Linked DNA regions of Tardiphaga sp. 709. The protein of the gene in region 1 interacts with the protein of each later gene in a pairwise test. Links are inferred from orthologs where the notes say so. Each region holds a gene or a part of one and is shown on either strand. Other genes may lie near its edges.

Region 1 (4,422 bases):
GCGACGCGTAGGCGTTCTGCATGTCGACGACGATGACTGCGGTCTCCTCGACCGCGAGCCGCAGCGGCTCGGGGCGTGCGGGCAAGGTGACGTAGCGCCGTTCAGGCGGAAAGCTGGTTGAAACCGACATCACGCCAATCCGAATTCTTTGGTCGCTTTCTCGGCGAAGCGATTGTCGACCATTTGTGCATAGGGAAGCGTCGTTGAGACGGCGCCACCGCCTTGTTCGAGCAACATCGCGCGATCCCATTCCTCGACGGAGATGGTCGGGTTTTTCGGGATAGCCGTCTTGCTGCCAAAGAAGTTCTTCGTCGCATTTCCGACGACCGACGGCGAGACTTTCGGAAAGTACTTCTCTGCAACCTCGGTGAAGACGGCGTTGTTCTCGTGCATCATCTTCTGCGCCTCGGCGATGGCGTTACAGAAGCCTTGCAGCGCCTCCGGGTTGGAGGCGATCACGTCTTCGGTGGTCATGGCCGTCGTGAAACACAGCGGACCAAGCAGATCGGCAAATGATAGCGACGGTACGAGGCCAAACTGTTCGGCGCCGATGCTGATGTCCCATTCGAATGCGGTGGCGATGTCGGCACGGCCATCTTTGACGGCTGCGGCCTGGGCGCCCGGCGGCAATTCCAGGAAGGTGACGCCGGCTTCCTTGGGGTCGAACTTGCCGACCGTCTTCATCGCGTAAGTCGGGACCTGGATCGTCGAGGACGGAAATTTCAGCGTCGCGATGGTCTTGCCGCGGAGATCATCGATGGTAGTGATCTTGGTGTCCGGGCGGGTCATTCCCCACATCGACACGCCGCCGACGATCTTGGCGATATTCTTGATCTTGCCGCCTTCACGGGTGGCATTAACGGACATGCCAGGGCTGGTGACGCCGATCTGGCCACGGCCGGACAGCAGGATCGGCACCGGCAGAGCGATGCCGCCCGCGGTCGACAGGTCGGTGTCGAGGCCATGCTTGGCGAACAAGCTTTTGTCGGCGGCGACATAGAGCGAGGCATACATGCCGAGCCGGATGGCTTCGGACACCAGAACCTTGCGGCCGGCGGCAAAGGCCGGGCCTCCCAGGCCTGCAAACGGCGCCGCTGCGGCGCCGATGAGCGAATATTTGAGTAGGTTGCGCCTGTCGATCATGCCTCTGTCCTCGCCGCCATTGCCGATGTCAGATGGTGCGCTGCATAGTTTTTAGCCGCAGCGATTTGTCGCATAAAATTCTTGCACCCGTTAATTTCATTAACAAGTCGGGAAAAATAGATATATTTATCTGTAATGCTTATGAATATCGACCTTCGGCAACTCCGTGCCTTCGTCGAGGTGGTTCAGGCTGGCAGTTTCAGCCGAGCCGCGCGGAAACTTGGCGTCTCCCAGTCCGCCCTCAGCCAGGCCGTTCGCCAGCTCGAGGATGAGTTGCAGGTTCGGCTGCTGGACCGGACGACACGCAGCGTTCAGCTCAGCAAGGTCGGTGTCGAATTCCTCCCGGGAATCCAGCGCCTGCTGGCGGATCTCGATCACCAGATCCAGGATTTGCGAGACCTGCGTGAGCATCGCCGCGGCCACGTTACGGTAGCCTGTGTGCCGTCGGTGGCGTTGCGTCTGATGCCGGTGGTGTTGGCGAACTTCCAGCGCGAATATCCCATGGTGAGCGTGACGCTCAAGGAAGTGTCACGGCATCAGATCATTGCCGGGCTGCGCAGCGGCGACGCCGAGCTCGGCATCGCCAATGTGCCGGGTGAGGATGCGGATCTTGACGCGACGAAGCTGCTGACCGACCGTTTTGCGCTGGTGATGCGGCGGGATCATCAGCTGGCGTCACAAAGCACCGTGAACTGGATGGACGGCGTCGCTGCAGGCATGATCGCAATGGCGACCGGCACCGGCATCCGGCTGGAAATGGAACGCGGTCTGCAGGAACTGGGGCGTAGCAACCCGCTGCATGAGGCCGAACACCCGGCGACCCTGCTCGCCATGGTCGAGGCCGGCGTCGGCGTGGCGCCATTGCCAGGTCTGGCGTTGCCGGCGACGGACCACCCCGTGCTGACCTTCCGCAGGCTGCTCGATCCCGCCATCGAGCGCGATCTGTATCTGATCCGTCGCGTCGGGCGTGACCTGTCGCCGGCCGGTCGCGCGCTTTACCGCGGCATCCAGCTCGTGGCGCAATCGATCCGCGAGCGCACAGCGGCAGGATGGTAGCGAACACGCTTTGACCTTGCTCCCATGAGTCCCTATTTTGGGAGGAATAGTCCTATTCCGCTAATTTGAGCCCCTTATGACCGCCTCGCTGAAAGCCATCGACGGATCGGCAGATTTGCCTGTCCTGATGAACGATCTCGCCCGGAGCGCCCGTGCGGCGGCGCGTGCGTTGGCGGTGGCTCCAACGGAGCAAAAGAACCGGGCGCTTGAGGCCATGGAACGCGCGATCCGCGCCGGAGCGCCGGCGATTCTGTTGGCCAATGCCGAGGATGTGGCCGAGGTGCGCACCAATGGCGCCACATCGGCCTTTATTGATCGGTTGACCCTGACCGAGGCGCGCGTGCACGCGATGGCGGATGGCATCCGCGTCATCCATGACATCGCCGATCCCGTCGGCGCCGTCACCGAGAGCTGGCAGCGGCCGAATGGCATGACCATCGAGCGCGTGCGGGTGCCGCTCGGCGTCGTTGCGGTGATTTTCGAGAGCCGTCCGAATGTCGCGGCGGATGCCGGCGTGCTGTGCCTGAAGTCCGGCAATGCCGTGATCCTGCGCGGCGGCTCGGACAGTTTCCGCTCTTGCCGTGCGATTCACGAATGTCTGGCGCAGGGCCTGCGTGAAGCCGGACTGCCGGAAGCCGCGATCACGCTGGTGCCGACGCGAGATCGTGCGGCGGTCGGATTGCTGCTCACCGGCCTCAATGGCGGTGTCGATGTGATCGTGCCTCGCGGCGGCAAGAGCCTGGTTGCGCGCGTCGAGGCCGAAGCGCGCGTGCCGGTGTTCGCCCATCTCGAAGGCGTCAATCACACCTATGTCGATCATGCCGCCAAGCTCGAAATGGCGAAGTCGATCGTGCTGAATGCGAAGATGCGTCGCCCCGGTGTCTGCGGCGCAACGGAAACACTGCTGATTGACCGCGCAGTCGCGGGCACGCATCTGAAGCCTTTGGTGGAAATGCTGATTGATGCCGGCTGCGAGGTGCGCGGCGACGCCGCTGTGCAGCAGGCCGATGCGCGCGTAAAGCCTGCAACGGACGAGGATTGGGACACCGAATACGAGGATGCGATCATCTCGGCCAGGGTCGTCGATGGTGTCGATGATGCGCTCGCGCATATTCGCGATCACGGCTCGCATCACACCGACGCGATCGTCACCGAGGACGTCGCGGTGGCCACGAAGTTTCTCAACGAAGTGGATTCGGCGATTGTACTGCATAACGCCTCGACGCAGTTTGCCGACGGCGGTGAATTCGGCTTCGGTGCGGAAATCGGAATCGCCACCGGCAAATTCCATGCGCGCGGCCCGGTCGGTGCCGAGCAGCTCACCAGTTTCAAATATCGCATTCACGGCACTGGGCAGACCCGGCCGTGATCATGTGCTTTTCGGCGCGTGGAGACTGAATTGGATTTGCATTCAGTCCCGCCGGCGCAGGGCATACCGCCACATAGTCCCGGCATGCGGATCGGTCTGCTTGGCGGATCGTTCAATCCGCCGCATGCCGCGCATCGGGCCATCAGCCTGTTCGCGATGAAACGGTTGCAGCTCGATCGCGTCTGGTGGCTGGTCTCGCCGGGCAATCCGCTGAAGGATCAACGCAATCTGCACGATCTCGCCGAGCGCGCGGCTGCTGCGAAGGCGATGGCCGATCATCCGCGCATCGATGTCACCTGTCTCGAGAGTGTCATCGGTACGCGCTATACCGTCGACACCATCAGCTACCTCCGACGTCGATGTTCGCAAGCACGATTTGTCTGGATCATGGGTGCCGACAATCTCGCCCAGTTTCACCGCTGGGAGAGTTGGCAGGTGATTGCCGGAGAGGTGCCCTTTGCGGTCATCGACCGGCCGCCGCAGAGCTTCCAGGGACTGGCATCGACCGCGGCCCAGGCCCTCGGCCGTTACCGGATACCGGAGCAGGACGCTGGGTCATTGGCCGACATGAAGCCTCCCGCATGGGTATTTCTGACCGGTTTGAAGCTGAATCTGTCCTCCACCCGGCTGCGGAACCCGGATGGCAGCTGGAAGACGTAATTCCACAACACTCGCCCGATAAGTGCTATAGGGCGGGCGCTGGAATATTGAATCCGGCATTCCCACATGCATACTTGATCTCACCGGGCGTCGGATTCGGCGTCCCAATACAGTGAAAGGAATGGTCCTCTGGCCACTTCTGTATTGTCCAAGACGGGCGCCAAGAAAGCCTCGTCCAAGGCCGCTTCTCCTAA
Region 2 (5,483 bases), 710 kb from region 1 along the record:
GTAGAATCCAACGCCGATCAAGCTTTGAAGTACAAACTTGTTGCGGCCGAAGCCGGCTATTCGCTTGCCCAGCACGATGTCGGCAATCTGTATGACAAGCGAGGAAATTCGGAAGAAGCGCTAAAGTGGTGGAAGAGGGCGGGCGATCAAGGATATCCCGGTGCCCTCTTTGGTTTATCCCGTTTGTATTCTGCCGGAAAAGGAACGCCAAAGGATCTGTCTTTGTCGTATGCGTATTTCAAACTCTCGAAGCTGGCGCCCGCGAAAAATGTGAATGAGATGGCTGCCTTGTTGTCCGAACAAGAACTCAAGAACGCAGAAAAACTGGTGTCCGAATGGAAGCCGCGGACAACTGCTTTAACACTCAAGGCAAAGAGCGGTATTCGAGCTGCAGAAGAATACGTCAAAACCATCAGGAACTGAGTGTTCTGATTGACCTTAGATCAGCTTCAGCCCCTTAAGGCTGGCATGGCCGTGTTTGCCGACGATGATGTGATCATGTACCGCGATGCCGAGCGGCGCGGCGATATCGATCACCGCCTTGGTCATCTGCACATCGGCCTGCGAGGGTGTGGGATCTCCGGATGGATGGTTGTGGACCATGATGATGGCCGTCGCGGACAGTTCGAGGGCACGCTTCACCACCTCGCGCGGATAGACCGGTGTGTGGTCGACGGTGCCGACCTGCTGCACCTCGTCCGAGATCAATTGGTTGCGTTTGTCGAGGAACAGGATGCGGAACTGCTCCTTGTCGGCGAAGGCCATGGCCGTGCGGCAATAGTCGATCACCGTGGCCCATGACGACAATGCGGTGCGCTGTTTCAATTGCCCCTTGGCGACGCGGCTGGTGGCAGCGGCGATCAGTTTGATCTCGGTGATGGCGGCTTCACCGAGCCCGCCGATTTCGCGGAGCCGCGTGTCCGGGGCATGCACCGTCTCAGCGAAGGAGCCGAATTTCGTGATCAGCGATTTCGCCAGCGGCTTCACGTCACGGCGCGGCAGCGCGCGAAACAGCACCATTTCCAGCAGTTCGTAGTCGCTCAGCGCATCGGCGCCGACACTGCGAAAGCGCTCCCGCAGTCGCTCCCGATGGCCATGATAATGCGGCGCTTCGGCAAGACCCGGCGCAGTCGGATCGATGGGGCTGACGGGCATGTGGCGCCAACGCTCGCATGGACATTATCCGCGAGCATGCCGTGCCCGGCTACATTTGCAACCAGAAAGTGTCTGTAACGCTGCGGCGATTTGAAGTTTAGGGGACGGGCGTCGGCGGCTGTTCGTTATGCCGCTTGGACAGCGTGAAAATCTCGACGCCGGTCGCCGTCACGCCGACGGTGTGCTCGAATTGCGCCGACAGCGACCGGTCGCGGGTCACGGCGGTCCAGCCGTCGGACAGAACCTTCACATGCGGCTTGCCGAGATTGATCATCGGCTCGATCGTGAAGAACATGCCCGGGCGCAAAGTCACGCCCTCGCCGGGGCGGCCGACATGGATGATATTCGGTTCGTCATGGAACATGCGGCCGAGGCCATGGCCGCAGAAGTCGCGCACCACGCTCATCTGCTGCGGTTCGACGAAGCTCTGGATCGCATGGCCGATGTCGCCGGTGGTATTGCCGGGCTTGACCACTGCGATGCCACGCATCAGCGATTCATAGGTGACCTCGACCAGACGCTCCGCCTTACGGGCGAGTTCGCCGACGCCATACATGCGGCTGGAATCGCCATACCAGCCCTCGACGATGAAGGTGACGTCGACATTGACGATGTCGCCTTCCTTCAGCGCGCGGTCGCCGGGCATGCCGTGGCAGACCACGTGATTGATCGACGTGCAGGTCGAATAGCGATAGCCGCGATACATTAGCGTGGCCGGAAAGGCGCCATGGCTGAAGGCGAATTCGCGGACGAAGTCGTCGATCGCCGAGGTCAGCACGCCCGGCTTCACCAGATCGGTCAGCTCGTCGAGACACTGCGACACCAGCGCGCCGGCCTTGCGCATGCCAGCAAAAGCGGCGGGACCATGCAGCTTGATCTGACCGGTTTTGCGCTGGGAGGTTTCGGAGGCTTCGACGTAGCTCATCAGGTGATCTTGCCAGGCAGGATGCGACGGGAATGCGTGATTTGAGGGCCCAATTTAATGGCTGGGGCGGTCAGCGCAAGCCAAAGCAGCCCCTCCAGGACCTCATTGCTCGGTCCCCACGCCAACCATATTCATGGCTGAATCGGCACTCGGCCGGCCAGAACGATGCTGCCGTGGTCGATCCGGCAGGTATAGGCGATGGCTTCGACGCCTGCGGCGCGGGCCTTGTCGAAGGCGCGGCCATAGGCCGGGTCGATATCGCGCGCCAGTGCAAGAGCCGTGGACGAGCCGATCTGGACCACGAACAGCATTACGGCCCGGGCGCCTGTGGCGACCATGGCAGCCAATTCGTCGAGATGGCGGGCGCCGCGTGCGGTGACGGAATCCGGGAATTCGGCCAAACTTGGCTGGCGCATCATGTGGACGTTCTTGACCTCGACATAGCAGGGCGGCCGTGACGGGTGTTCCAGCAGGAAATCCACCCGCGATGCCGCGCCATATTTCACCTCACGGCGGATGATGTCGTAGCCGGTAAGTTCGGGGATCGCATTGGCGGCCAGCGCCTCGGCGACAATGGCATTGGGGTGCATCGTATTGACGCCGACCAGCTCGGGCCCGTTGCCGAAATCGGCTTCGATCAGCTCCCACGAAAAGGGCAACTTGCGGGTCTTGCTCGGCGACTTCGACAGCCAGACCAGCGCGCCCGGCGCCTGCAGGCCGAGCATCGCGCCGGGATTGGCGACATGGGCGGTGATCACGCTGCCATCGGCGAGCTCGACATCGGCAAGGAAGCGCTTGTAGCGCCGCAGCAGCGTCGCCGGAACCAGATCGGCCTGTAGCTTCATCGGAACTATTCCGGACCGGATGCGACTTCGACAATGGTTTCGACCGGCAGTGCACCGCCACGGATCTTCAGCTCGCGGACCGGATAGGGCACGCGGATGCCCTCACGCTTGAAGGCATCCCACAGTCCCAGCATCACCTCGCTCTTCACGGCATCCATGCCGTCGGGCGAATCGATCCAGAAGGTCAGCGAGAATTTCATACCGGCTTCGGCGAATTCGGTGAGGATGCAGTTTGGCGTCTTGGCCGTATTGGCCCGTGGCGATGCCGTTGCGACGTCGATAGCCAGCTTGCAGACGACGCGCGGATCCGCATCGTAATTGGCGCTGAAATTGACCTTCACCAGCGTGTCCTTGTCCGTATAGGTCCAGTTCACCACCTTCTGGGTGATGAGGTCCTCGTTGGGGATCAGGAACTCGCGGCCGTCGCCCGCGGCGACCGAGATGTAGCGCGTATTCATCGCACTGATACGGCCGGAACTGTCGCCAATGGTGACGAGGTCGCCGGGCTTCACCGATTTGTCCGCGAGCAGGATCACGCCGCTGATGAAATTGGCGACGATCTTCTGCAGGCCGAAACCGATACCGACACCGACCGCGCCGGAGAATACGGCGAGGGCCGAGAGGTTGATGCCGACCGCACCCATGACGAGAGCGACGGCGAACACCATCAAGAGCAGGCGCACCAGCTTGATCAGCAGGACCTGGATCGAGGGCGTGAGGTCATGGGACTGCCTGATCCGGCCTTCCAGAAAATTGCTGGCAATGTTCGAGAGCCACAGCGCCACTGCGAGCAAGACGCCGAGCTTGATCAAGAGTAGCGGGGTCAGCCGGAGGCCGCCGAGATCGATCCCGTTCGCGTCCAGCATGGTGATGGTCGGCTGCAACTGGCCGACAATGCTAAGGGCCGCCACGAACCAGGCCGAGATCGACACCAGCCGAACCAGGAATTCGTTACGGATCACGCTGGTGACAAGCCGGATCACGAGCCACGCGAGTGCAAGCTTTGCGGCCACCGACAGCAAATAGCTGCGGCTCGGCCATGTCACGCTCAGCATGATCACGCGGTCAAGGGTCATCAGGATCGCAAAGGCCGCGGTGGCCGCGCTGCCGACGAGAATACGCATGAACATGCGTAGCGGCGCCGGCCAGCCCATCGCCAGCGAGGTCATATCGACCCGCGAGCGGATTGCGGCCCCGATGGCGAAGGCAATGCCACCGCCGGCCATCATCAGTCCGAGCTGCAGGTAGAACCACGGCGAGGTCACCTCGGCGCCGAACGATCGTGCGGTTGCCAGCACGAATTCGTGGGTGTCGGTCAGGTCAAGCATCGCGCAGCTCTCGTTGTCGTGAACGTATCGTGTGGTGTGGAATCATTGCTGGACGGCGTATTTGATTCGGACGGGCAGAGATTCACACAAGCACCACGTCGGCGCCATCGAGCGGAGCTTCTGCTTTGAGCAATTCCCGAGAAATATACCTGTAAATAGGTATCACGCAGAAAACGTTTGGCGTCTCGGGATGACGACGATAAGCATGGATTTACAAGTATTTCCGGCCTCGGAGCCTCATGGCGTCACTTGATTCCGTCAGCATTGCCATCCTTCTCGGCGCAGTTCTGGTCATGGCCGGGATCCTGTCCAGCTTGCTTGCGCTTCGCTTCGGCGCGCCCTTGCTGCTGTTCTTCCTGTTTATCGGCATGGTGGCCGGCGAAGCGGGCCCCGGTGGACTGCGGTTTGACGACGTCCATACGACCTATGTGGTCGGCTCGGTTGCACTCGCGCTGATCCTCTTCGACGGTGGGTTGAAGACACGATTTCAGGCCATTCGTGCGGTGCTGGCCCCGTCGATGGTGCTGGCCACGACTGGCGTGTTGTTGACGGCGTTGATCACTGCGCCGGTCGCCAAATATGCCCTCGACCTGAATTGGACCCAGGCGCTGCTGACCGGCGCAGTGGTGGCTTCCACCGACGCGGCGGCTGTCTTTCTGCTGGTCCACGCGCAAGGCCTGCGCCTTAGGCCAAGGGTTGGCGCGACGCTCGAAGTTGAGTCCGGAACGAACGATCCGTTCGCCGTCTTTTTGACCCTGACACTGGTCAAGCTTCTGTCGGTGGGGGACGCCTCTGCCGGTCATGTGGCAATGGAGTTTGTTCAGGAAGCCGTGCTGGGCACCCTGATCGGCGTCGTCGGCGGGCGGCTGGTCGTCCTGGCGATGAATCGCGTGGCGCTGCCCCAAGGGTTGCATGCGCCTTTCGTTTGCACAGCGGCTTTGGTGATCTTCGGGCTGGCCCAGATCGCTCACGCCTCGGGCTTTCTGGCGGTCTATCTTGCCGGCATTATCATCGGCAACCGTCCGACACGGGCGCACAATTCGGTGGTGACGTTCCTCGACGCAGCAACGTGGCTGGCGCAGATCGTGATGTTTGTCATGCTCGGTCTTCTGGTGTCGCCGGAGCGGCTGGTGGGGAGCATCATTCCGGCGGTTGGCGTTGCATTGGCTCTGATGTTTGTGGCGCGTCCGGTTGCCGTATTCCTGTGTTTGCAGCCCTTCCGCTTTAACT

Evidence for each region.
Region 2: the proteins of RSO67_RS17370 (region 1) and sfsA interact in binary tests that used the Escherichia coli proteins (3 or more experiments, as listed by UniProt). The link is inferred for Tardiphaga sp. 709 from one-to-one orthologs.

The regions. Positions count from the first base shown.
Region 1 is NZ_CP135529.1:3,555,068-3,559,489, reverse strand. What follows is about bases 1,477-4,421. They hold RSO67_RS17370 (glutamate-5-semialdehyde dehydrogenase), read left to right. Parts: upstream 1,477-2,275; coding sequence 2,276-3,568; downstream 3,569-4,421. Other genes in these bases: RSO67_RS17365 (nicotinate-nucleotide adenylyltransferase), read left to right, coding at 3,653-4,228; RSO67_RS17375 (LysR substrate-binding domain-containing protein), read left to right, coding at 1,591-2,199. Also shown: rutB (pyrimidine utilization protein B), read right to left, coding at 1-130; RSO67_RS17385 (ABC transporter substrate-binding protein), read right to left, coding at 130-1,143. UniProt on the Escherichia coli protein: Catalyzes the NADPH-dependent reduction of L-glutamate 5-phosphate into L-glutamate 5-semialdehyde and phosphate. The product spontaneously undergoes cyclization to form 1-pyrroline-5-carboxylate.
Region 2 is NZ_CP135529.1:4,266,479-4,271,961, forward strand. The notes cover bases 1,069-4,024. They hold sfsA (DNA/RNA nuclease SfsA), read right to left. Parts: upstream 2,926-4,024; coding sequence 2,212-2,925; downstream 1,069-2,211. Other genes in these bases: radC (RadC family protein), read right to left, coding at 1,069-1,155; map (type I methionyl aminopeptidase), read right to left, coding at 1,253-2,080; RSO67_RS20755 (mechanosensitive ion channel family protein), read right to left, coding at 2,931-4,024. Outside these bases: RSO67_RS20735 (tetratricopeptide repeat protein), read left to right, coding at 1-423; more of radC, read right to left, coding at 439-1,068; more of RSO67_RS20755, read right to left, coding at 4,025-4,253; RSO67_RS20760 (potassium/proton antiporter), read left to right, coding at 4,493-5,483. UniProt on the Escherichia coli protein: Binds to DNA non-specifically. Could be a regulatory factor involved in maltose metabolism.